DNA from 3 places in the Bradyrhizobium sp. B120 genome. Region 3 is predicted to be linked to each of the others. Evidence: predicted binding sites of a transcription regulator. Region 3 holds the regulator's gene; each other region holds the start of a gene.
The links. The regulator PhoB, encoded in region 3, activates phosphate uptake and scavenging genes when phosphate is short. The targets are predictions, from matches to a motif close to TGTCATNNANCTGTCAT.

Region 1: the regulator PhoB is predicted to act here: its motif matches at 2,860-2,876, upstream of ACOIX3_RS33210 (alkaline phosphatase D family protein).
Region 2: the regulator PhoB is predicted to act here: its motif matches at 4,720-4,736, upstream of ACOIX3_RS30755 (glycerophosphodiester phosphodiesterase family protein).

Annotation. Positions count from the first base shown of each region.
Region 1 is NZ_CP185242.1:7,144,642-7,152,564, forward strand. Features, by position in the region: gene ACOIX3_RS33200 (hypothetical protein) at 1-112, shown strand, start outside; gene ACOIX3_RS33205 (aldo/keto reductase) at 206-1,024, opposite strand; gene ACOIX3_RS33210 (alkaline phosphatase D family protein) at 1,190-2,770, opposite strand; gene ACOIX3_RS33215 (hypothetical protein) at 3,069-3,515, opposite strand; gene ACOIX3_RS33220 (indolepyruvate ferredoxin oxidoreductase family protein) at 3,753-7,226, opposite strand; gene ACOIX3_RS33225 (hypothetical protein) at 7,448-7,923, shown strand, end outside.
Region 2 is NZ_CP185242.1:6,618,652-6,626,574, reverse strand. Features, by position in the region: gene ACOIX3_RS30760 (alpha-mannosidase) at 120-3,188, shown strand; gene ACOIX3_RS30755 (glycerophosphodiester phosphodiesterase family protein) at 3,231-4,628, opposite strand; gene ACOIX3_RS30750 (HlyD family secretion protein) at 4,830-5,801, opposite strand; gene ACOIX3_RS30745 (ABC transporter permease) at 5,788-7,923, opposite strand, start outside.
Region 3 is NZ_CP185242.1:8,270,969-8,278,891, forward strand. Features, by position in the region: gene argF (ornithine carbamoyltransferase) at 1-752, opposite strand, end outside; gene ACOIX3_RS38370 (aspartate aminotransferase family protein) at 752-1,957, opposite strand; gene ACOIX3_RS38375 (GcrA family cell cycle regulator) at 2,454-2,966, shown strand; gene phoB (phosphate regulon transcriptional regulator PhoB) at 3,204-3,914, opposite strand; gene phoU (phosphate signaling complex protein PhoU) at 4,045-4,761, opposite strand; gene pstB (phosphate ABC transporter ATP-binding protein PstB) at 4,859-5,677, opposite strand; gene pstA (phosphate ABC transporter permease PstA) at 5,674-6,519, opposite strand; gene pstC (phosphate ABC transporter permease subunit PstC) at 6,524-7,513, opposite strand; gene pstS (phosphate ABC transporter substrate-binding protein PstS) at 7,744-7,923, opposite strand, start outside.

The DNA.
Region 1 (7,923 bases), 1.1 Mb from region 3:
CTGGGATCGCGGCTGGGGCGCGCGCGCCGAGATGCGCCACGACCGTGGCTGGCATCGCGGCTGGCATCACGACCATGACCGCGCGGTGGTCATCAGGCGGGATCGCTATTAAGCGCCGGCACACACGAAAGACCGACACAACGGAAAATGGCTCCTCGCGGAGCCATTTTCTTGTTCTGCGTCCTTATCCAGATGCGCGCCGATCTCAATCCCACGCCGGAGCAAAGCCCGGATTGACGCAGCGCATGTCCTTGCGCAGCGCAGCGATCGCCTTGCGGTCGTCATCGTCGAGCTCAACCTTCAGCGCGTCGAGATTGGCCTTTTGGCTTTCGGCGCGCGAGGCCTTTGGAATCGCCGCAACACCGTTCTGGTCGAGCAACCATTTCAGCGCCACCTGCGCAGCGGTGGCATCATGCTTGGTGCCGATTTTCGCCAGCGTCTCATCGGTCGCGAAACGGCCCTGCGCCAGCGGACAATAGGCCACCAGCGGGATCGATTTCGCGGCGAAATATTTCCGCACCGGTGTCTGGTCCAGCATCGCGTGATATTCGATCTGGTTGCAGGCGATCGGCGCCTTGATGTCTTCGACCACGGTCTTGAGCAGCGCGGTGGTGAAATTGGCGACGCCGATCGCGCGGGTGCGGCCCTCCTGCTTCAGCTTCGTCAGCGTCTCGAACACGGCCGGCAGCTTCATGTTCCGCGACGGCCAGTGCACCAGGTAGAGATCGACATGATCGAGCCGCAGCTTCTTCAGGCTCGTGTCGAACGCTCTCCGGATCGCGTCCGGCGCCAAATTCTCGTGCCAAACCTTCGTGGTCACGTGCAGGTCCTTGCGCGCGACCTTCGCGTCGGCGATCGCGGCTCCGATCGCCTCCTCATTGCCGTACATCTCGGCGGTGTCGATATGCCGGTAACCGAGCCCGAGTGCGCTCTCGACCGCTGCGCGGCAGGCATCGCCCTGCATGCGGAAAGTGCCGAGCCCGAGCTGCGGCAGGCTGATGCCCTGTGTCTGCAGATTGTCCATGGATAGCTCCTGACGCGTGGGGCGCCGATGTCATCGACGACGTCACGCCAGCAAATCGTCTGGTAGGAATGAAATTGGCAGAACTGCCAGCACGCAGTCTGCCCGCAAACCGACCCTTCGGGCAAGGCGCCCGCAAATCAAGATGTCGCGACGGCTTTCGCGAGCCTAGATATGCTGCGCCATGATCTGGCCGGGCCGCGCGTCCGGCCGCGGCTCGATGACGACCGACCAGAGATCGTGATTGTCGACGTCCTTCAGCGTCACCTTCATCACGCCGGTCCTGCCGTCGATGTCGACGCGGCCGAAGAATTGCAGGCCGAAGCACGGCGCGAGATTGTCGCCCTGCTCGGCCGAGCAGCCCTTCTGGTACATCGCCTTCGGGCCAAAGGTGTTGTCGAGCTCGCCCGGCGACCAGGTGCCGGCATGCAGCGGGCCGGAGACGAACTCCCAGAACGGCTCGAATTCCTGGAACACCGCGCGGTTCGGATCGTAGTGATGCGCGGCGGTGTAGTGCATGTCGGCGGTGAGCCACACCGTGTTGCGGACGCCGGCGCGCTTCATGAAGGACAGGAGGTCAGCGATCTCGTGCTCGCGCCGCTCCGGCGAGCCGTCGCCGAGCGCGACGGCATCCAGGCTGACGAGGCCGATCGGCAGATCCGCGGCGATCACCTTCCAGGTGGCATCCGACGCCACCAGCTCCCGTTTCAGCCAGGCGAGCTGGCTCTCGCCGAGGATGAACGCCTGGTCCGGATCGCCCTGCTTGTTCCAGCTGGAATCGCGGTAGGAGCGCATGTCGATGATGAAGACGTCGAGCAGCGGCCCGTAGGGGATCTTGCGATAGACCCGGCCGTCGCGCTCCGGCATCAGCCGCATCGGCATGAATTCGTGGAAGGCGCGCCGCGCCCGCGCCACCAGGCGCGAGCTGCCGTCCGTATCGTAGCCGGTCGCGTCAGCGGTGCCGATTGGCGACCAGTCGTCGGCCACCTCATGGTCGTCCCACTGCGCCAAGACAGGCACCTCGGCGTGGAAGGCGCGGAAATTCTCGTCGAGCCAGTTGTATTTGTAGTTGCCGCGAAACTCTTCGAGGCTGTGGGCGACCACCGATTTCTCCTCGGTGACGATGTTGCGCCAGACTTCGCCGTTCGGCAGCGTCTGCTCCGCCGGCACCGTGCAATCGGCATAAATGTGATCGCCGGAATGGATGAAGAAGTCCGGACGCTCGTTCAGCATGGTGCGGTAGCTGCGCAGGCCGCCGCGCGCGGGGTCGATGCCCCAGCCCTGCCCCACCACGTCGCCGGACCAGACGAACGAGACCGAGCGGCGGTCCAACGGCGCGGTGCGGAAGTGCCCGACGCGGCTTTCACCCGCAATGCCGTCGCGATCCTCGAAGCGGATCCGGTAGAACAGGTCCTGTCCCGGCGGCAGACCATCGAGCAGCAGCTTTGCGGTGAAGTCGCGGTCGGGCAGCGCATCGGCGGACGCGGTGCGCAGGATGGTGGCGAAGCTTTCGACCGCGGCGCATTCGATATGCATGCGCGCGGCGCGATCGGTGCGGGCCCAGATCACAGCGGAATCGCTGGCGACGTCGCCGGACTGGATGCCCGCGATTGCGGGCCGATCGGCGGCGCGGCTCAGATATGGCTTTGCCAGCGCGCCCACTCCTGCCAGCGCGGCCGTCGATGCCGAGCGCACCAGAAGCTGACGCCTCGTGAGGCCTCGCCCCCTCGCGGAGATCGCTGTCGGCATCGAATAACCTTCGTCGAATCGCAACGAAGGTTTTGCCTGCGCTGTTTGACTCCGCCCTTACGGTTTCTTGACTCTGCGCCGACGGTTTTGCGACGGCGGGATGACTCGGGGGATGAGACGGCTATCGGAACAACAGCGGCTTACGCGTCATCCTGAGGAGGCGCGCAGCGCCGTCTCGAAGGATGAATCGGCCACGGACGGGCCGTGCATCCTTCGAGACGCGCGCACGAGCGCGCTCCTCAGGATGACGGGTTTGGGATTGGCGCACCTTGAGAGAGCACAGGCGCGGCAGGCACTCTCACCGCTGCCAGTTGCAGATGCCGCCGGTGCGGCACGGCCAGGTCTGGATCCTGGTGTCGCGGGCTTCCGCATCGAGCGGGTTCGAGTGGCGCCGGGCGAGCTTGGCCCGGGCGGGAACGTGCGCCGCTGCGCGCTTGCGCTCATGTGGCGCCGCGTCACGCGGTTCCGTCACCCTACTTGTGCGCACCGCCTTCTGCGGCTCGACCTTCGGCTGATCGACCCGCGGCTCGACATTGGCGTGCTGATCCGGGCTGCGATCGGTCTTGGCCTCGACCGGAACCGGCTGGAACTGCGCCGGCGGGCCAAGCGGCTTCGGCGACAGCACGGCCTGCGAGAGGTCGAGACTGAAGAACTCGCTCGGGCGGTAGTCGTCGGCAAACGCCACGCCACCCAACGCCAGGCACGCGGTGCAAACAGTTGCAACAAAAGCGTTTTTCAGGACCATCAAAGGGCCTCCTGAAATCACTCGAACAGAACGGCCGTTATGTAGGGGCCCGGCCGCGCGAATCCAGCCGCGGCTCGCGGGCAGGGTTACCGGTCAACCAAGGCGGCCGTGGAAAGTTCCCGCTGCCTACCACCTGGAACGCCGTTCCGATGGTATCGGAGCGGGTTTCTAGGTTGGTGTTTTGAACGCGTTTTCTTCACGCGAACCGGTAGCCACTTCGCTCGAAAACGCTCCAGCCTACTCGGCGGCCTGCGCCAACGGCTGGCCGATCGCGCGCTCCAGCCGCGCGCATTCGGTGCGGTAGCGCGCGACGTTGCCTTCCTTGATGTGGCCGTAGCCGCGCACCAGGTCCGCGGCCTTCGCCAGCGCCACCAGGCGCGGCAAATCGAGCGGCTTCTTGCCGTCGAGGTGGCGCAGGATCATCGCCGCGTAATCCACCGGCAGCGCGCGCTCCCTCTTGCGCTCGGCGGTGTAGCCGAAGATGTCGAACGCGGTGCCGCGCAGGCCCTTCAGCCCCGCCAGCAGGCCGAACGCCTTGAAGATCCACGGCCCGAACTCGCGCTTCTGCAAACGCCCGGTGACGGGATCGCGCTGCGCCAGCAAGGGCGGCGCCAGCAAGACCTTCAAACCGGAATTGCCCTCGAACTGCTCCCTCAAGGCCTTGCTGAACTCGCCATCGGAATAGAGCCGCGCGACCTCGTATTCGTCCTTGTAGGCCATCAGCTTGAACAGGCCCTTGGCAAAGGCCTCGGTCAGGTCCTGCGAGCCCGGCGCTGCCGCAGCTTCGGCGGAGCGGACGCGCGCAACGTCGTCGAGGTAGCGCTTGGCGTAGGCCGCGTCCTGATAGTCGGTGAGGAATTTGGCGCGGAACGCGATCGCCTCATCGAGCGTCTTCTTCGCCGGCGCGGCGCCAGCGTTCTTGAAGCGGGCGGCGCTGACCACGCGCGGCAGATCATGCGCGGCGAGCCGGCCCCACGAGAACGCGGTCTTGTTCATTTCGATCGCGGCGCCGTTGAGCTCGATCGCCTTCAGGATGGCCTCGAGCGACAGCGGGATCGCGCCGCGCTGGAACGCGAAGCCGAGCATGAAGGCGTTGGTCGCGATGCTGTCGCCCATCAGCGCGGTGGCAAGCCCGGTGGCATCGAGGATGTCGAGATCATCCGGTCTCACCGCGCCGTTCAGCGCGTCGCGCATCGAGCTGGCCTCGAAGTCGATATCGGGATCGATGACGAAGCTCGCGGTCGGCAACAGGTCGGCGTTGACCACCGCGCGGGTGACGCCGCGCTCGGCGCGGCTCAGCGCCGGGACGCTGGTGGCGACGACGAGGTCGCAGCCGAGGATCAGATTGGCATTGCCGGGCGCGATGCGGACCGTGGTCAGCATGTCGGATGTCGGCGCGAGCCGCACGTGGCTCATGACCGCGCCGTTCTTCTGCGACAGGCCGGTGAAGTCGAGCGTCGAGCAGGCGAGCCCCTCGACATGCGCCGCCATGCCGAGCAGCGCGCCGATGGTGATGACGCCGGTGCCGCCGATGCCGGTGATCAGGATGTTGTAGGGGCTGCTCAACGCGGCCGCGGGCGGCGCCGGCAGGTCCGCGAACAGCGCCTTGGGATCGGCGGCGGTGCGGTCGGCCTTGCGCAGCTTGGGATCCTGCACCATCACGAAGCTCGGGCAGAAGCCCTCGACGCAGGAGAAATCCTTGTTGCAGTTCGACTGGTCGATGCGGCGCTTGCGGCCGAGCTCGGTCTCCAGCGGCTGCACCGAGACGCAGTTCGACGCGACCGAGCAGTCGCCGCAGCCTTCGCAGACGCGCTCATTGATGAAGACGCGCTTGGCCGGATCGGGAAACAGTCCGCGCTTGCGGCGGCGGCGCTTCTCGGCAGCGCAGGTCTGGTCGTAGATCAGAACGGTGAGGCCCTCGATCTCACGCAGGGTGCGCTGCACGGCGTCGAGCTCGCGGCGATGATGGATGGTGGCGCCGGAGGGGAAGTAATTGGCGGGATATTTGTCGGGATCGTCGGAGACGATCGCAAGCTTCTTGGTGCCTTCCGCCGCGACCTGATGCGCGATCTGCGCCACCGTGAAGCCGCCTTCGGCCGGCTGGCCGCCGGTCATTGCGACTGCGTCGTTGTAGAGGATCTTGTAGGTGATGTTGACGCCGGCGGCGGCCGCCGCGCGCAGCGCCAGCAAGCCGGAATGCGTATAGGTGCCGTCACCGAGATTCTGGAACACGTGCTGTTCGCTGGTGAACGGCGCCTGCCCGATCCAGCTCACGCCCTCCGCACCCATATGCGAGATGGTCTGGGTGTTGCGGTTCGGTACCGACAGCGCCATGCCGTGACAGCCGATGCCGGCCATGGCGCGGCTGCCGTCGGGAATCTTGGTCGAGGAGTTGTGCGGACAGCCCGAGCAGAAATACGGCGTGCGCTGCAGCTTGATTGTGCCCGTGCCCTCGGCCGGGCGATCGAACGCCTCGAGTTTGGCCAGACGCTGCTCCAGCAGCGGGCTGTGGTGACCGAGCCGGCGCAGCCGCGCCACCACGGCGGCCGCCACCATGGTCGGCGTCAGCTCGCCCTCGCTCGGCAACAGCGGCGCGCCGCTCTCGTCGCACTTGCCGACCACCGATGGACGCCTGGAGGCGTCCATGTTGTAGAGGATGCGGACCAGCTGGTCCTCGATGAAGCCGCGCTTCTCCTCGACGACCAGCACGTCCTGCAGGCCTTCGGCAAAGTCGCGCGCGCCGCGGGCTTCCAGCGGCCAGGTCAGCGCCACCTTGTAGATGCGCAGGCCCAGCGCCTGCGCGTCGGCATCGGTGATACCGAGATCAGCCAGCGCCTGGCGCAGATCGAGATAGGCCTTGCCGGTCGCCATGATGCCGAGCCGCGCCGGCTTGGAATCCAGCACGATGCGGTCGAACCGGTTGGCGCGGGCGAAGGCCGCGACTGCCTCCATCTTGGGCCCATGCAGCCTGCGCTCGGCCTCCAGCGGCGGATCCGGCCAGCGGATCGACAGCCCGCCGGGCGGCATCTCGAAATCGTCGGGCATGATGATCTTGATGCGATCGGGATCGCTGACGATCGAGGCCGAGCTTTCGACGGTCTCCGAGATCGCCTTGAAGCCGACCCAGCAACTGGAATAGCGCGACAGCGCAAAGCCGAGGATGCCGAGGTCGAGATAGTCCTGTAGCGTCGCCGGATTGACCACCGGCATCAGCGCCGAGGCGAACACCTGCTCGCTCTGATGCGCCAGGGTGGAGGACTGACAGCCATGGTCGTCGCCGGCGAGCGCAATCACGCCGCCATTCGGCGAGGTGCCCGCGGAATTGGCGTGCTTGAGCGCGTCGAGCGAGCGGTCGACGCCGGGACCCTTGCCGTACCAGATGCCGAACACGCCATCGACCTTGGCGCCGGGGAACATGCCGACCTGCTGGCTGCCCCACACCGCGGTCGCCGCCAGGTCCTCGTTGAGGCCGGGAACGAAGGCGATGTCATGCTCCCTGAGGAACGATTTCGCCCGCCACAGCGCGTGGTCGTACATGCCGAGCGGCGAGCCACGATAGCCGGAGATGAAACCCGCGGTGTTCAGCCCGTGCGCGCGGTCGCGTTCGCGCTGCAACATCGGCAATCGGACCAGAGCCTGGGTACCGGAGAGGAAGATTCGTTTCGTATCCAACCGGTACTTGTCGTCCAGTCCAACTTCCATCAACGCCATCAGTTTCAGGCTCCCCGCCGATCAGGTCACGCCGGTCCGAACCGGTCTCATTGCCTTGCCCATGATCATGCATCAGCATGCACTGATTTTGTTATGCATGAACAGCCCCGTTCCATGGCCGCAGCACATATCTCATGTTGCGCATGCGAGGCCTTGTCGCTCTGCGAGGCTTGCCGAACCCCGGCTTCTTTGAAACGGTGGCGCGCAAAGGGAGACCAAGGATGATTAAAGTCGAATCCGCATTCACGACGGAAATCGTGGAGAACGGCAATCTGCTGGTGGGTCCCTGGCGCAGCCCGAAGCAGATGCTTCAGGCCCAGACCTACGACGCCCACGCCTCGATTCACGACGATGCAACCGCGCAGAAGCTCGGCTTCCGCGGCGGCACGATCGAGGGACCGACCCATTTCAGCCAGTTCGCGCCGCTGTGCGAGCGGATCTGGGGCCGCGCCTGGTTCATGACCGGGTGCCTGTCGGCGCATTATCGCAATCCGGTGTTCGAGGGCGAAGAGGTGCAGGCCCAGATCGAGAAGCCGAAACCGGGCCAGACCGTTTGCACGATCGGAATGATCAAACCCGACGGCACCGAGATCCTGCGCGGCACCGCCTCGATCGACGGTGACGGCACGGAGACGGCGCTCGCCCACAGGCTTGGCGAATTGAAGCCGCTGGCCGATCCCGTGATCCTCGCCGACAT
Region 2 (7,923 bases), 1.7 Mb from region 3:
GCAGTTTTGGATATCGCGCCCGTGCACCTTTGGTAAGGTGAGGTCGGCGAGACGCCATTGCTATTATCAATCCTTGAATTGCGCTTAGGTACTCTTTCGTCAACTGGCTGAAGAACCCGATGAATGAAACCGATCGAGAGAGCGACAATCCCGCGGTAGCCAGGATTCGCGGCCGCTACCCGCAATACACGCGGCGCCGGTTGGAAAGCTTTGCCGAGCGGCTGCAACAGAAGATGCACGCCGACCGCGCGCCGGTCACCTCGCTCGAAATCGCCGGTCCCACTGAGCGGATCAGCCTTGCGGAAGCCCTCGAGCTCGATTACCGGCCGGTCGCATTGGGCGAGACGCTGGGGCCGCTCTGGGCGACCTACTGGGTGCGGGTCGTGGCGGTCGTACCGGAAGCCTGGGCCGGCTCGCGCGTCGATCTCTATTGGGACAGCCGCTCGGAAGCGCTGCTTTGGCTCGACGGCCGCTCGTCGCAAGGCCTCAACCCCGGCCGTCACACCGCGCCGCTCGTTCAGTCGGCGCGCGGCGGAGAGACCGTCAGCTTCCATGTGGAAATTGCCTGCAACGGCCTGTTCGGTGCGTTCTGGAACGACCCGCAAGCCTACGCGCTGGCGGCGTGCGAATTGCGCCGCTTCGACCCCGAGGCTTCCGCGTTCTATTTCGACTACGAAGTGCTTCGCCAGCTCGAGGCCGATCGGGATCCCACGATAAAGAGCAGGTCGTACGGAGCTGTTGGCGAAACCGCGCAGCCGGCGCTGGATCGGACCTGGGCGGGACGCCTGCTGCACGATCTCAACCGCGTTTGCAACATCGCCGATCCCGACGATCGCGTGACCTGGCCGGCGGCACGGGAGATCCTCACCACCTTGCTGGCGGCGCGCAACGGCACCATTGCCCACGAGATGTCGGCGATCGGCCACGCCCATCTCGACACCGCGTGGCTGTGGCCGCTGGCGGAAACCCGCCGCAAGGCGCAACGCAGCTTCTCCACGGCTGTCGCGCTGATGGACCGCTATCCCGATTTCAAGTTCGCCTGCTCGCAGGCCTATCAGTACGCTGTGATCGAGGAGAACGACCCCGACCTGTTCGCGCGAATCCGCGCCAAGGCCGCGGCCGGGCAGTGGATTCCAGTCGGCGGCAGCTGGATCGAACCGGACTGCAACCTGCCATGGGGCGAGTCGATCTGCCGGCAGTTCCTCTATGGCCAACGCTACTTCGAGCGCGTGTTTGGCGCGCGCTCCACCGTGTTCTGGAATCCCGACGTGTTCGGCTACGACGCCCAGTTGCCGCAACTGATGCAGTCGGCGGGGATGTCGCGCTTTCTCACCCAGAAGCTGTCGTGGAACAGGTTCACCACGCCGCCGCATCACAGCTTCCATTGGCGTGGACTGGACGGCAGCACCGTGCTGGCACATTTCCCGCCGGCGGACACCTACAACGGATCGGTGCAGCTTGCCGAACTCCGCTATCACGCCTCCAATTACAAGGACGCCGATCGATCGCCCGACGCGCTCTACCTGTTCGGATATGGCGACGGCGGTGGCGGCGCCGATGAGACGATGCTCGAGGCGTTGCGGCGGATGAAGGATCTGCAGGGCCTGCCGCGGATTCAAATCCGCACCGCCGACGAATTCTTCGACCGCCTGGCGATGTCAGCGCAGGATCTGGCGACGATCGAGGGCGAGCTCTATCTCGAATATCATCGCGGCACCTACACCACGCAGGCCGAGACCAAGCGCCTCAACCGCGCCTGCGAGGCCGGCCTTCAGGCACTCGAATTCGTGGCCGCGGTCGCTGCGGCCTGGCAGCAACCGGCGCCGTCCGCGCAGGAGATCGAAGATCTGTGGCGCACGCTGCTGGTCAACCAGTTCCACGACATCATCCCCGGCAGCAGCATTCGCGAGGTCTATGAGCGGGCGGAGGTCGAACTCGCCGGCGTTGAGGAGGAGGCCAGGCGCCGCACGCAAGCCGTGCTGGCGACGCTCTGCGATCTCGACGCCGCCGGCTGGACGCCAATCAATACGCTGGGCCGGGCCCGCGCCGAGGTGATGTCCGATCCCGATGGAGTGCTGCGCCATGTTGTCGCCGCGCCGTTTGCGGCTGGAGAAATCACGACGACCGAAGAGCGCGTTGCCGTCTACCCCGATCCAGACGGCTTCGTGCTGTCGAATGCGCGGCTGACGGCGCGAATTGATCGCACCGGGCTTGTCCGATCGCTGCTGCATGTCTCGACCGGGCGCGAGACGTTCGCATCACCGGCTGCGCGCTTGCTGCTGCTCGATGACAGGCCGCTCGATTTCGAGGCATGGGATATCGATCCGTTCGCGCTGGAGACCGCGCGCGACGCGGCAGGGGAGGTGAGTTGCGAGGTGCTGTCGGATAGCGGACTGCGTGGTGAGCTTCGTTTCGAGCGCTCGCTCGGACGCGCGAGCGGGCTCTCCCAGGTGATCCGTCTCGATGCCGGCGCTGATCGTCTCGAATTCGAGACGACGGTCGATTGGCAGGAGCGCAAGACGACACTGAAGATCATGTTCCCCGTGGCCTGCCGCGCATCGAACGCGACCTATGAGACGATGTTCGGCGCAACCGAGCGGCCGACGCATGCCAACACGGATGCCGATGCGGCCAAGTATGAAGTGCCAGGTCATCGCTGGGCCGATCTCGCCGAGCCGGATTTCGGCGTGTCGTTGTTCAGCGATTGCCGTCATGGCTATTCGGCGTTTGGCAACCAGCTCGCGCTGACGCTGCTGCGCGGCTCCGAGTTGCCTGATCCACAGGCCGATATCGGACGTCACCGGATGCGCTATGCGATCTATCCCCACCAGGGTGATTGGCGCACGGCCGACACGGTCGGGCGCGCTTTGTGCTTTGAGCGTCCGATGCTCTGGGCCAAGGGGCAGCCGCATGCGCCGCTGCGGCAGTCGTTCCTGACCGCGGCGCCGGCCAACGTGATCGTCGATACGATCAAACCCGCCGAGGATGGCGAAGGCTGGGTGGTGCGGCTCTACGAGAGTGCAGGCGTCCGCGCCGCCGCGACGCTCGATTTCGGCGCCGACATCTCGTCGGTGTGGATCAGCAACACGCTGGAAGATCGCATCGCGGCCATTCCGACCGAAGCGCGGAGCTGCCGTTTGTCACTGCGGCCGTTCCAGATCGTGACGCTGCGGGTTTTCCGGCAGTGATGCAGGCGCGCTCGGTGATGCCGGGCGCGCCTTGCTGCGGCGTCACCAGCCCAGTTCACGCAGGTAAGCAGCGCGGGCGGCAACGCCGGTGTGGGTGAAATCGGTGAACACCCCGTCCACGCCGAGACGGAAGAACTTCAGATATTCCAGGCTCGGGTCGCCGCGATAGTCGGCAGCCAGATATTTCTTCTCGTTGCGGAACGTGAAGACATGCACGAACAGGCCGAGCTTGTGCGCGTCGGCAATGACGCTGGTGGCCTCCTGTGTCGAGGCATCCGCCGTCGATCCCTTGTAGGGCGTGCCGTCGGCGTTGTTGTCCTTCCACGGTGAGATCTTGTAGGGGACGATATAGGCCTTCCACGGACCGATGCCGTCGGCATAGGTCTTGATCTCCGCGAGGCCCTCGGGCGTCAGCATCGCATCGAAGGTGCGGCCGTCACCCGCGACCGTCCAGTCGTACGGACGGGAATTCGCGATGTTGTTGAGCAGCACCTTGCCGGTCTTGAAGTCGACGCCGTTGCCGTCGATGAGCTGGACCTGCCGCGTTTCCAGTCCGTGGCTGCGCATATATTTCAGGCTGCCGGGCTCGAAGCTCTGAACGATGATCGGCGCGTCCTTCGCGTTGAGGCCGTTATCCCTGGTGATCTTGATCAGGGCATCCTCGAGCGGGTGGCTGCCGGGCGCGCCGCAGCCATTGGCGATCGCCTGGGCATTGTTCCAGGTCGGATTCTTGGTTTCCGGATAGACCGAGATCGAACGCCCCGTCGCCTTGCTCTTGGCCTTGGCGATGTCGATGACATCCTGGAAGCTGATGACCGGAAACTTGCCGTTGAACAATTTCGGCCGTTCGTTGGCCGCATCGTAGGTGGTGCCGGCGATCCACTGCTTCAGCTCGGCCATGGTGAAGTCGGTGATCGACCAATCATTGGTGTGATCGTCGCCGTCGACGATCAGCGCCTTCAGCACCGATTTTGGATCGGCCGGATCGATCAGGTCGGTGGGGTATTCGGCCGGCCCGCTGGTCGGCGTCTGCGCCCACTTCACCTTGGCGGCAACGCCGGGCACCGTGCGCTTGCGTTTGGCGACTTCCGCATTGGTCTTCGCCACCTCGGCGACGTTGGTGTTGTCGCCGAGCCATGGATTGTGGCGTGCCACCAGCACGCAATCCTTGGTCAGATGCAGGTCCTCTTCGAGCGCGTCGGTGCCGAGGTCGGCGGCCAGCTCATACGAGGCCTCGGTCTCCTCAGGCACCAGGCCCGGGACGCCGCGATGCCCGATCACCAGCGGCAGCTTGCCGTCGACGGTTAGGAACGGCTTGGCGCCGGCCGGCGCCGAGGCGGTTTGCGCTGAAGCCATCGACGGCAGCAGGACCGCCAAGGCCGCCGCGCCGAGCAGCATCGCGCCAACATGCACCTTCCGTCGCGAACGAATCTGCCTCACGGCCAAATCTCCATCTTTTGCGTGGCATCGGGGCGATGCCATAAGGCCAAGCCGAACAGGGCCGACGCCGTTGTCTTCTTGTCGCAATCTTCTGACAGTCCGATGACTATTCGGCGAGGCGGGCCGACACAAGCTGCCGCGACGCGCCGGAGGGCGACAGCTCGCACCTCATTGCGGCTCGCGGCCGAGCGCGGCGTGTTGTCAACGTTCGATCCGGACGCTCATGCCGGGTTCGAGGCCTTCCGCGGCGCCTACGGGGTCAAGACGCAGGCGCAGCGTGTTGCGGTCGTGATCGCCGATCACGCGCTCGGCCTGCCAGGTGGCAAACACCCCGAGCGGCCGCAACTCGGTGATGGCAGCCTTGGCGGCGGCGCCGGAAACGTTCGGTATCACGCTCACCGTCTTGCCCATCGCAAGGCCGTCGAGATGGTCCTCGCGCACGTTGAACGATAGCCATTGCTTGCCGGTCGCCGCAATCATCAGGATCGGCTGGCCCGCACGCACGTTCTCGCCCACTTCGGCGGCGATCACACTGACGACGCCGTCGACCGGCGCGCGCAGCACCATCTTGTCGAGACGGCGCTCGAGCACCGCGACGGCAGCCGCGGCCGCCTGCACCTGCGCGTCGGCGATGGCGCGCTCCTCCTTGGTCGGCCCTGCCACACCCGCATCGTAATTCGCCTGGGACGCCGCCACGCCGGCGCGCGCCGCGGCAACGTCGTTCTCCGCCTGGTCGAGCGCCTGCTGGGTTTCAAAACTCTGGCTCGCCAGCGTGGTGATCCGCCTGAGCTGGGTCTCCACATAGTCGAGGCGCGAATTGGCTTTGGAGATCGCAGCTTTCAGCGAGTCGATCTGCTCGCGGCGTACGCCGGCATAGACGTTGTTGCGGCTCGCCACCGCGGCAGCATGCGCGGCCCTCGCCTGATCGGCCTGTGCGGTCAACTCGACCGCGGAGAGTTTGGCGAGGACGTCGCCCGCGTGCACCTGCGCGCCTTTCTCGACCGCGATCGATACCAACTGGCCGTTCACTTCCGGCTCGATCCTGACCTCGGTCGAGCGGACCACGCCGACGATTGCGGGCGCCGGCGTCGCGCGGCTCTCGGCGTAGATCAGCGCACCCGCGACGAGCACAAGCGGGATCACGATCATGGCTGCGCGCCTAGCGTTGGGCATGTTGCTGTCCTCTCTTGAACACCAGCGCGGAGATCACGGCGAGCACGAAATAGCCGAGCGCCAGACACCACAACCTGAGCCAGTCATGCGAGACCTCCCAGATGCTGGCGCCGAGCTGGTTGATTCGCACGAGGCCGTCGATCGCCGAGTCGGCCGGGAACAGCCGGCCGAGTGCCGTGGCCGCAGGGGGGATGGCCTCGCGCGGCCATGCGAAGCCGGCGGTGAAGAATTGCGGCAGGCTGGTCGCCAGCAGCAGGATGGTGGCGTTTTCCGGTCGCGTGAACCAGGCGCCGATCGCCTGTCCCAGGAAGCTCGTCGCCAGCAGGAAGACGGTCGCCAGCGCGAAGATCTGCGGCAGGTGCCCGAGCGTCGAGAAACCATAGATCCGCGGCAGCACGATCAGATAGAGCGCGAGCGCCGGCAGATAGATGGTCAGATGGGCAACGCCGCGCCCGAACACGCCCGCGACCAAGTTGCGAGAGTTCGCAACAGTGCTGCGGGAATTCGCCAGCGCCGTGCCGGTCAGCATCGCCGCGCCGATCAGCAGCGTCTGTTGCAGGATCAGGATGAACGCCGCCGGGACGATGTAGCTCGCATAGCCGCCGACCGGGTTGAAGATCGGTTGCAGCAGAACGTTGGCCGGGCTGAGGCTCGCGAGCTTCGCCTTGACCAGGCTTGCGTCGGAGCGGGCACCCCGCGACACCAGTTCGGATGTCAGCATGCCGATCGCGGTGGCGACGGCGCCTGCGGTCGACCGGAAGATGAACAGATAGGTGGCGTCGGCGTAGACCGGGATGTGCGCGGTGAGGCCCTTGAGCACGTCGCGCTCGGTGCCGGGCGGGATCTGCACGGCGGCGAATGCATAGCCGCGGTCGATCGCGGTGCTTGCCTCCGCCAGGGTGCGGGCGCGCACCGTGACGCTCAATGTGCCGCTGGCATCGAGCGTCTCGACGATCTGGCGCGAGAGATCGCTGAGATCATTGTCGACGACCGCAATCGGCAGCTTGCGGAGGATCTGGTTGAGATAAGGCTGCGGATAATAGATGCCGTAGACCAGTGGGGCGAGGAACAGCAGGCTGAAGGCACTGCGCGTTCCGAGCACGCGCCGCCACTCCGCCAGGAAGGCGCCGCCGACGCCCGATGGCGCCGGCTCGCTCGCTGGCGGCCCCTCGGGCCGCGCCGTCGCAAACCAGCCGCGGCGCGTCAGGCTCGCCATGCGCCACCATGCGAGCGCGGCAAACAGCAGCGTGAGTCCTGCGAGCGCCGCGAACGGAATTGCCGATTCCGAGGCCGGCAATCCGCGCGCCGCCTGTCCCATCAACACCGCCATGTACCAGCGCAGCGGCAGGATCGCGCTCCAGACCTGCGCAAACGTATTCATGCCGATGCTGGGAAAACCGACACCGGCATAGCCGAAAGCAGGGGAGGCGATCAGGCCGGCAAGGCCGAGCCCGGTCGCGAGGTCGCGGACCAGAAGCTGCAACAGCGCGCCGAGCGACAGATAGGCGATGATCAGAAGCAGGCCCGCGGCGATCATCAACAGCGCGTCGCCCTTGAAGGGAATCTGCAGCACGCCCTCGAGGATCAGCGGCTGGGCCAGCATGATCAGGATGAAGATCACGAACAGCGGCGCGAGCTTGCCGGCGAGCGCGGCGATCGGATCGCCGCCGGCGCTTTCGAGCCACTCGCGCGCGTTGCGACGGCGGAATTCGGAGCCAACCGAATAGCCCGCGGCGAGCGTGATCACGACGTGGATGATCGTCGGCAGCAGCGCGCGCAGCAGGAATTGCGCGTAGTTCTTCTGCGGATTGACCAGCGCGATGGTCTCCGCCGATAGCGTTCCCATCGACGCCGGGGCGGGGGCGGCGCGGTTGGCGGGAGCGGCCGCGCTCGCGGCGGCGGACAGCACATCGTTCAGGCCCGACGACGCGATGCCGGCCGCGGTCAGGAATTGCTGGTTGTAGAAGCCGACCACCTGCGGACGGCGATCCGCCTTCAGGTCGCGTTCGAAATTCGGCGGGATGAAGATCGCCGAGATCGCCTTGCCGGACCGGATGTCCTGCACGGCTGACGCGAGTGAGCCGGAGTCGTCGACGATCCGCAGACTCGGCGACGCCGCGAC
Region 3 (7,923 bases):
AGCTTGGCATTGACCTGATAGGGCTTCAGCACGTTGTGGCGGTGCTCGCCCTCCTTGTCGCCCATCGACACCCAGGTGTCGGTGACGACGCAGTCGGCGCCGCGCACGGCGGCTTCCGGATCGGTGCCGAGCATGATCGGCGCGCCGGTGGCCTTGATCCAGTCCCGCATCGGCTTCTTCGGCGAGAGCTCCGGCGGGGTCGCGATGTTGAGATTGAACTTGAAGCGCTCGGCGGCGTGCGCCCAGGAGGCCAGCACGTTGTTGTCGTCGCCGGTCCAGGCCACCGTCTTGCCCTCGATCGAGCCGCGGTTTTCCTCATAGGTCATGAGGTCGGCCATCACCTGGCAGGGATGCGAACGCCGGGTCAGCCCGTTGATGACGGGCACGGTGGCATGAGCGGCGAGCTCGAGCAGCGCGTCATGGTTGAGGATGCGGATCATGATCGCATCGACATAGCGCGACAGCACGCGCGCGGTGTCGGCGATGGTCTCGCCGCGGCCGAGCTGCATCTCGGCGCCGGTCAGCATGATGGATTCACCGCCGAGCTGGCGCATGCCGACGTCGAACGACACCCTTGTGCGGGTCGACGGGCGCTCGAAGATCATCGCCAGCGTCTTGCCTTCGAGCGGCTTCCTGCCCTTCTCATGCGCCTTCAGCTTCGCCTTCATGGCGGCTCCGGCAGAGAGCATGTTGCGCAGCTCAGCGAGCGGCAGCTCGTTGATGTCGAGGAAATGACGGACCGGCTTGCTCATTATCCAGCCGCCTTCTTCGGCTGCGGCGCCGATAGCACGGAGCAGGCGTGCTCGAGCGCCGTGATCGACTGGTCGATCTCGGCCTCGGTCACGATCAGGGGCGCGAGGAACCGCACCACATTGTCGCCGGCGCCGACGGTGAGCAGCTTCTCGTTGCGCAGCGCGGCGATCAGATCGCCCGACGGCACCACCGCCTTGACGCCGATCAACAGGCCCTCGCCGCGCACCTCCGACAGCACGCCGGGATAGCGGTCGACGACGGAAGCGAGCTTCTGCTTGAGCAGCAGCGACATCTTCTGCACGTGCTCGAAGAAGCCGGGCTTGAGCATGACGTCGAGCACGGCATTGGCGGCGGCGACCGCGAGCGGATTGCCGCCGAAGGTCGAGCCGTGCGAGCCCGGCGCCATGCCGGCCGCAGCCGGCGCGGTCGCCAGCACCGCGCCGATCGGGAAACCGCCGCCGAGCGCCTTGGCCAGCGACATCACGTCCGGCGTGACGCCGGTGCGCTTGTAGGCGAACAGCTCGCCGGTGCGGCCCATGCCGGTCTGCACTTCGTCGAATGCGAGCAGCAGGCCATGCTCGTCGCACAGCGCGCGCAGCGCCTTGAAGAACGCCTGCGGCGCCGAGCGCACGCCGCCCTCGCCCTGCACCGGCTCGATCAGGATGCCGGCGGTGTGCGGGCCGATCGCCTTCTTCACCGCCTCGATGTCGCCGTGCGGCACCTGGTCGAAGCCGTCCATCGGCGGGCCGAAGCCCTCGAGATATTTCGCCGAGCCGGTCGCAGCCAGCGTGCCGAGCGTGCGGCCATGGAAGGCTCCTTCGAAGGTGATGATGCGGTAGCGTTCGGGATGGCCCTTGGAGAAGTGGTGGTGGCGGACCAGCTTGATCACGCCCTCCATCGCTTCGGCGCCGGAATTGCAGAAGAACACGAAGTCGGCAAAGCTCTGCTCGCACAGCCGCGCGGCAAGCACCTCGCCGTCCGGGCTCTTGAACAGGTTCGACATGTGCCAGAGCTTGGTCGCCTGCTCCTGCAGCGCCTTGACCAGATGCGGATGCGCATGCCCGAGCGCGTTCACCGCGACGCCGGAGGTGAAATCGAGATAGCGGTCGCCATTGGTTGCGATCAGCCAGGCGCCCTCACCGCGCTCGAAGCCGAGATCGACCCGGGCGAAGACGGGGAGCAGATGCGACGAGGCGTTGGTCATGGCGTTCACTGCCGGTTTGAAGCCGTCAATTGCTGCGCGCCTTGACGCCAACGCAGCAACCGCCAGCTTCGGAAAACAAAACGGCCGCCTTTGCGGGCGGCACGTGCGGGTCATTCTATGCGGCGGCCGGTCAGTGTCAATCGCCAGGAGCCGGCCTTTGCCGGCCTTCCTGCAATGCGAAACCGGCGCAATCCGGAGCATTCCGGTGCGGTGGAAAAGCCTCATAGCAATGCTTAACTTTGTGGGAACATGTGGACGCACGGCCGCGGACTCTTGCGCCAGAGTCACGCCATATTGTAGCGTTTGGCCTGTCGGGTACGACATCTCGTGCGGCAGTACTGGACCCTCTAAGTAGCCTTCGTGTCTCCTGTAAACGTTCGGGCGCAACACCGTGCCCGGCGAGGGCTAAGGGATTCTGGCCGCAGGGATATTTGTCCAGATTGGCTCGCAGCGCCGCTCCGATGAGTGGCCGGCGCCATGCGAAAGGAAGAATGTGATGACTCTATTGACATGGTCCGACGATCGCGTCGAGCAGCTGAAGAAGCTCTGGGAATCCGGCCTCTCGGCCAGCCAGATCGCGGCGGAACTTGGCAATGTGACGCGAAACGCCGTGATCGGCAAAGTACATCGGCTCGGCCTCTCCGGCCGCGCCAAGGCCCCCTCCACGGCTGCGCCGCGGCAGCGCAAGGCGCGCCCCGCCCAGCATATGATGCGGGTGGCGCGCCCGGTCTCGCGCGGCAACACCGCGCTTGCGCACGCCTTCGAGGTCGAGATGGAGCCCGATCCGATCTCCTTCGACAACGTGGTGCCGATGAGCCAGCGGCTGTCGCTGCTCGAGCTCAACGAGGCCACCTGCCACTGGCCGGTCGGCGATCCCTCGAGCCCGGAATTCTTCTTCTGCGGCGGCAAGGCACTCGCCGGCCTGCCCTATTGCGCGCATCACTCGCGCGTCGCCTACCAGCCCGCCGCCGATCGCCGCCGGCCGTCGGCGAAGCCACAGATCAAGTAAGCACTCGGGAAACTGCCTGGACTACAAAACAAATCCCCGCGAAAGCGGGGATTTTTTTGTGGCTCGTAGCCCGGATACAGCCGCCAGCGTCGTCCCGGCGCAGGCCGGGACCCATAACCACGAATGGGTGTTGTTAGAAAGTCGTCTAGCCGCGTGCCGATTGCGCCCGCCGCGGCGTATGGGTCCCGGCCTTCGCCGGGACGACAGGGTGTTGCGGCTTGTGATTACCGCACGGCCTTACGGCTGCGGCTCGGCCTTCGCGAAGCGGTCATCGAGTGCGTAGCCGGCGCCGCGCACGGTGCGGATCGGATCCTGCTCGCGGCCCGGATTGAGCAGCTTGCGCAGGCGGCCGATATGCACGTCGACGGTCCGCTCATCGATATAGATGTCGCGGCCCCAGACGCTGTCGAGCAACTGCTCGCGGCTGAACACGCGGCCAGGGTGCTCGAGGAAGAATTCGAGCAGCCGGTACTCGGTCGGACCGAGATCGATCGGACGCCCCGAGCGCGCCACGCGGCGCTTCTCGCGGTCGAGCTCGATGTCGCCGTAAGTCAGCACGGTCGCAAGCCGCTCCGGGCTCGCGCGGCGCAACAGGCCCTTCACCCGCGCCAGCAGTTCGGGCACCGAGAACGGCTTGACGATGTAATCGTCGGCGCCGGTGGCAAGCCCGCGCACGCGCTCGCTCTCCTCGCCGCGCGCGGTCAGCATGATGATCGGAAGCTGCTTGGTCTCGGGCCGCGCCCGCAGACGGCGGCACAGCTCGATGCCGGACAGGCCCGGCAGCATCCAGTCCAGTACCACGAGGTCGGGAACGCGCTCCTTCAGACGGGTGTCGGCATCGTCGCCGCGCCCGACCGTTTCGACATCGTAGCCTTCCGCATCGAGGTTGTAGCGCAACAGTGTCGTCAGCGCTTCCTCGTCTTCGACTACCAGAATGCGTGCGCTCATCGGTTTAAGTTCTCTCTCTGTGGTGATCCGTTGCCCAGACGCAAACCGAAACGCTTACTTTCCTGAGCATAATCCCCGCGGAAACGACTTGTCGTGAAGACAATCCGGCTCCGCGCTTGCGGATCATGTCCTAGGTACCCGGCACCGTGGTGGCAAAGTTGGTCATGTCGCCCTTCGGACGCTTGTCGGTGATCTGCTGGCCCTCGATCATATAGAACACGGTTTCGGCGATGTTGGTGGCGTGATCGCCGATCCGCTCGATGTTCTTGGCGCAGAACATCAGATGGATGCAGAACGAGATGTTGCGGGGATCCTCCATCATGTAGGTCAGCAGCTCGCGGAACAGCGAGGTGCAGATCGCATCGACCTCCTCGTCGCCCTTCCAGACGTTCATCGCCGCCGGCAGGTCGTGCGCGGCATAGGCGTCGAGCACCGACTTGACCTGCGACAGCACGAGGTCGGTCATGTGCTCAAGGCCGCGGATCAGCTTCAGCGGCTGGAAATCGCTTTCCAGCGCCGCGACGCGCTTGCCCATGTTCTTGGCGAGGTCGCCGATCCGCTCAAGGTCGGTGGCGACGCGCATCGCGCTGACGATTTCGCGCAGATCGATCGCCATCGGCTGGCGGCGGGCGATCGTCAGCACCGCGCGCTCTTCGATGACGCGCTGCAGATTGTCGATCTCGATGTCGGCGGCGACGACGCGCTTGCCGAGCGCGACGTCGCGACGGATCAGCGCGTCGACCGACTCGGTGATCATCCGCTCGACGAGGCCGCCCATCTCGGCGACCAGGCGGGTCAACTCCTGCAGGTCGCTGTCGAATGCCTTGGCGGTATGTTCAGAAGCCATCGCTTGTCTCCCTCATGATCCCGGGGATCATGATTTGGTGTCCTCAGTTTCGCATGATCCGATCGGAAAACCGGTGCCCACTTTTGCCGATCATGCGCTAGCCGAACCGGCCGGTGATGTAGTCCTGGGTGCGTCGATCGCTCGGCGAGGTGAAGATCTTGTTGGTGTCGTCGAACTCGATCAGCTCACCGAGATACATGAAGGCAGTCTTGTCGGAGACGCGCGCCGCCTGCTGCATGTTGTGGGTTACGATCGCGATCGTGTAGTCCTCGGAGAGCTCCTGGATCAGCTCCTCGACCTTGGCGGTCGAGATCGGATCGAGCGCCGAGCACGGCTCGTCGAACAGGATCACCTCGGGCCGCACCGCCACGGTGCGCGCGATGCACAGGCGCTGCTGCTGGCCGCCGGAGAGCGACAGGCCGGAAGCGTTCAGCTTGTCCTTGACCTCGTTCCACAGCGCGCCGCCGCGCAGCGCCTTCTCGACCCGGTCGTCCATCTCGGACTTCGAGATCTTCTCGTAGAGGCGGATGCCGAAGGCGATGTTCTCGTAGATCGTCATCGGGAACGGCGTCGGCTTCTGGAACACCATGCCGACCCGCGCGCGGAGCAGGTTGAGGTCGAGCTTGGGATCGAGAATGTTGGTCTGGTCCAGCATCAGCTGGCCGACCGCGCGCTGGCCCGGATAGAGATCGTACATCCGGTTGAAGATGCGCAGCAGGGTCGACTTGCCGCAGCCCGACGGGCCGATGAACGCCGTGACGCGGTTGGTGCCGAGCGTCAGGTTGATGTTCTTCAGCGCGTGGTGCTCGCCGTAATAGAAGTTGAGGTTGCGCACCGTGACTTTCGGCGGCGCTTCCGGCAGCGGCACCTGGGGAACGTGGCTCGCGACGGTTGTGGAGACGGAAAGCTCGGTCATTTTGCGGCCCTTTCGGCACCAAGGATACGCGCGCCGATATTCAGCGCGAGCACAGTGAAGGTGATGAGCAGCGCACCGCTCCACGCCAGCTCTTTCCAGTAGGCGTAGGGGCTCTGCACGAAGTTGTTGATGGTCACCGGCAGGTTGGCCATCGTCTTGGTCAGGTCCAGGCTGAAGAACTGGTTCGACAGCGCGGTGAACAGCAGCGGCGCGGTCTCACCGGCAACACGGGCGGTCGCCAGCAGCACGCCGGTGATCAAGCCGCTACGGGCGGCACGATAAGCGATCCGCTTGATCACCAGCGAACGCGGCAGGCCGAGCGCGGAGGCCGCCTCGCGCAGCGGATTGGGCACCAGCAGCAGCATGTCCTCGGTGGTGCGCAGCACGACCGGGATCACGATCACGGCGAGCGCAAGACTGCCTGCGATCGCCGAGAAGCCGCGCATCGGCACCACCACCGCGCCATAGATGAACAGGCCGATGATGATCGAAGGCGCGCTGAGCAGGATGTCGTTGATGAAGCGGATCACCGAGGTCAGCTTGTCGTGCTTGCCGTACTCAGCGAGGTAGGTGCCGGCGAACAGGCCGAGCGGCGCGCCGATGCCGACGCCGATCACCGTCATGATGACCGAGCCGACGATGGCGTTGAGCAGGCCGCCTTCGGTCGAGCCCGGCGGCGGCGTGTTCTGGGTGAACAGCTGCACGCTGAGGCCGGCAAGGCCGTTATAGACCAGCGTGAACAGGATCAGCGCCAGCCAGGTAACGCCGAACAGCGCCGCGCCGACACAGAGTGCGCGAATGACGATGTCGCTGCGGCGGCGGGATTTGTAGATCGGGTTCATGGCGCTATTTCCCCGCTTTCGTTTCAAGCCGCATCAGCATCAGCCGGGCGCCGGCGAGCACGAAGAAGGTCAGCACGAACAGCAGGAGGCCGAGCAGGATCAGGCCGGACTGGTGCAGGCCGTCGCTCTCGGCGAATTCGCTAGCGATCGCCGCCGAGATCGTGGTGCCCGGCGCGAAGATCGACGACGAGATGCGGAACGAGTTGCCGATGATGAAGGTCACCGCCATCGTCTCGCCGAGCGCGCGGCCGAGCGCCAGCATGATGCCGCCGATCACGCCGACCCGGGTGTAGGGGATCACGACGCTGCGGACGACTTCCCAGGTGGTGCAGCCCATGCCGTAGGCGGCTTCTTTCAGCACCGGCGGCACGGTCTTGAACACGTCGACCGAGATCGCGGTGATGAAGGGCAGCACCATGATGGCAAGGATCAGCGCGGCGTTGAACAGGCTGAGATAGGACGGCGGACCTGCGAACACCGCACCCAGCACCGGAACGCCCTCGAATATCCTGATCATGAAGGGCTGGAACGTGTTGGCCAGGAACGGGCCCAGCACGAAGAAGCCCCACATGCCGTAGATGATCGAGGGAATGCCGGCGAGTAGCTCGATGGCGATGCCGATCGGGCGGCGCAGCATTTGCGGGCAGAGTTCGGTGAGGAAGATGGCGATGCCGATGCCGACCGGAATGGCGATCATCATCGCGATGACCGAGGTGATCAGCGTGCCGTAGATCGGGCCGAGCGCGCCGAGCACCGGCGGATCGGCCGAGGGCGCCCAGCGCTGCGTCCAGAGGAAGGCGAAGCCGTATTCCTTCATCGCCGGCCAGGCGCCGGCGATCAGCGACAGGATGATGCCGCCGAGGATCAACAGGACCGAAATCGCCGAGATGCGGGTGATCCAATAGAAGGTGAGATCGCCGAGCTTGAAGGCGCTGAGGGCCTTGGCGCGATCGTAAGGTCCCGCGGCTTCCATCACATCGCTCTGAACAGCCATGTCTGCCACGCCAATCCCCTCATTACTATGTGAAAGCTACGCAAACCGCTACGCCCCGAAGCGATCTTCACTGACGCATTTGGCCGGGCGTCGTTCCGGCTTGCGCCACCCGGGGCGCGAACCCCGGCCCCGCCCCGCGTTTCTTGCCGCGGTGATGGAAGCCAGGGCCTCAATCGGTCGACCTGTGCCGCCCCTGAGAGGCGGCACAGGCGTTGTTCAAAGCGTCGGACTTAGCTCTTGATGTCCGAGGACCAGGTCTTCTCGATCAGCTTGACGACCGATTCCGGCATCGGGATGTAGTCGAGCTCTTCGGCCGCCTTGCCACCCTTCTCGAAGGCGTACTTGAAGAACTTCAGCGCTTCCTGCGAGGCCGCCTTGTCGGTCGAGTCCTTGTGCATCAGGATGAAGGT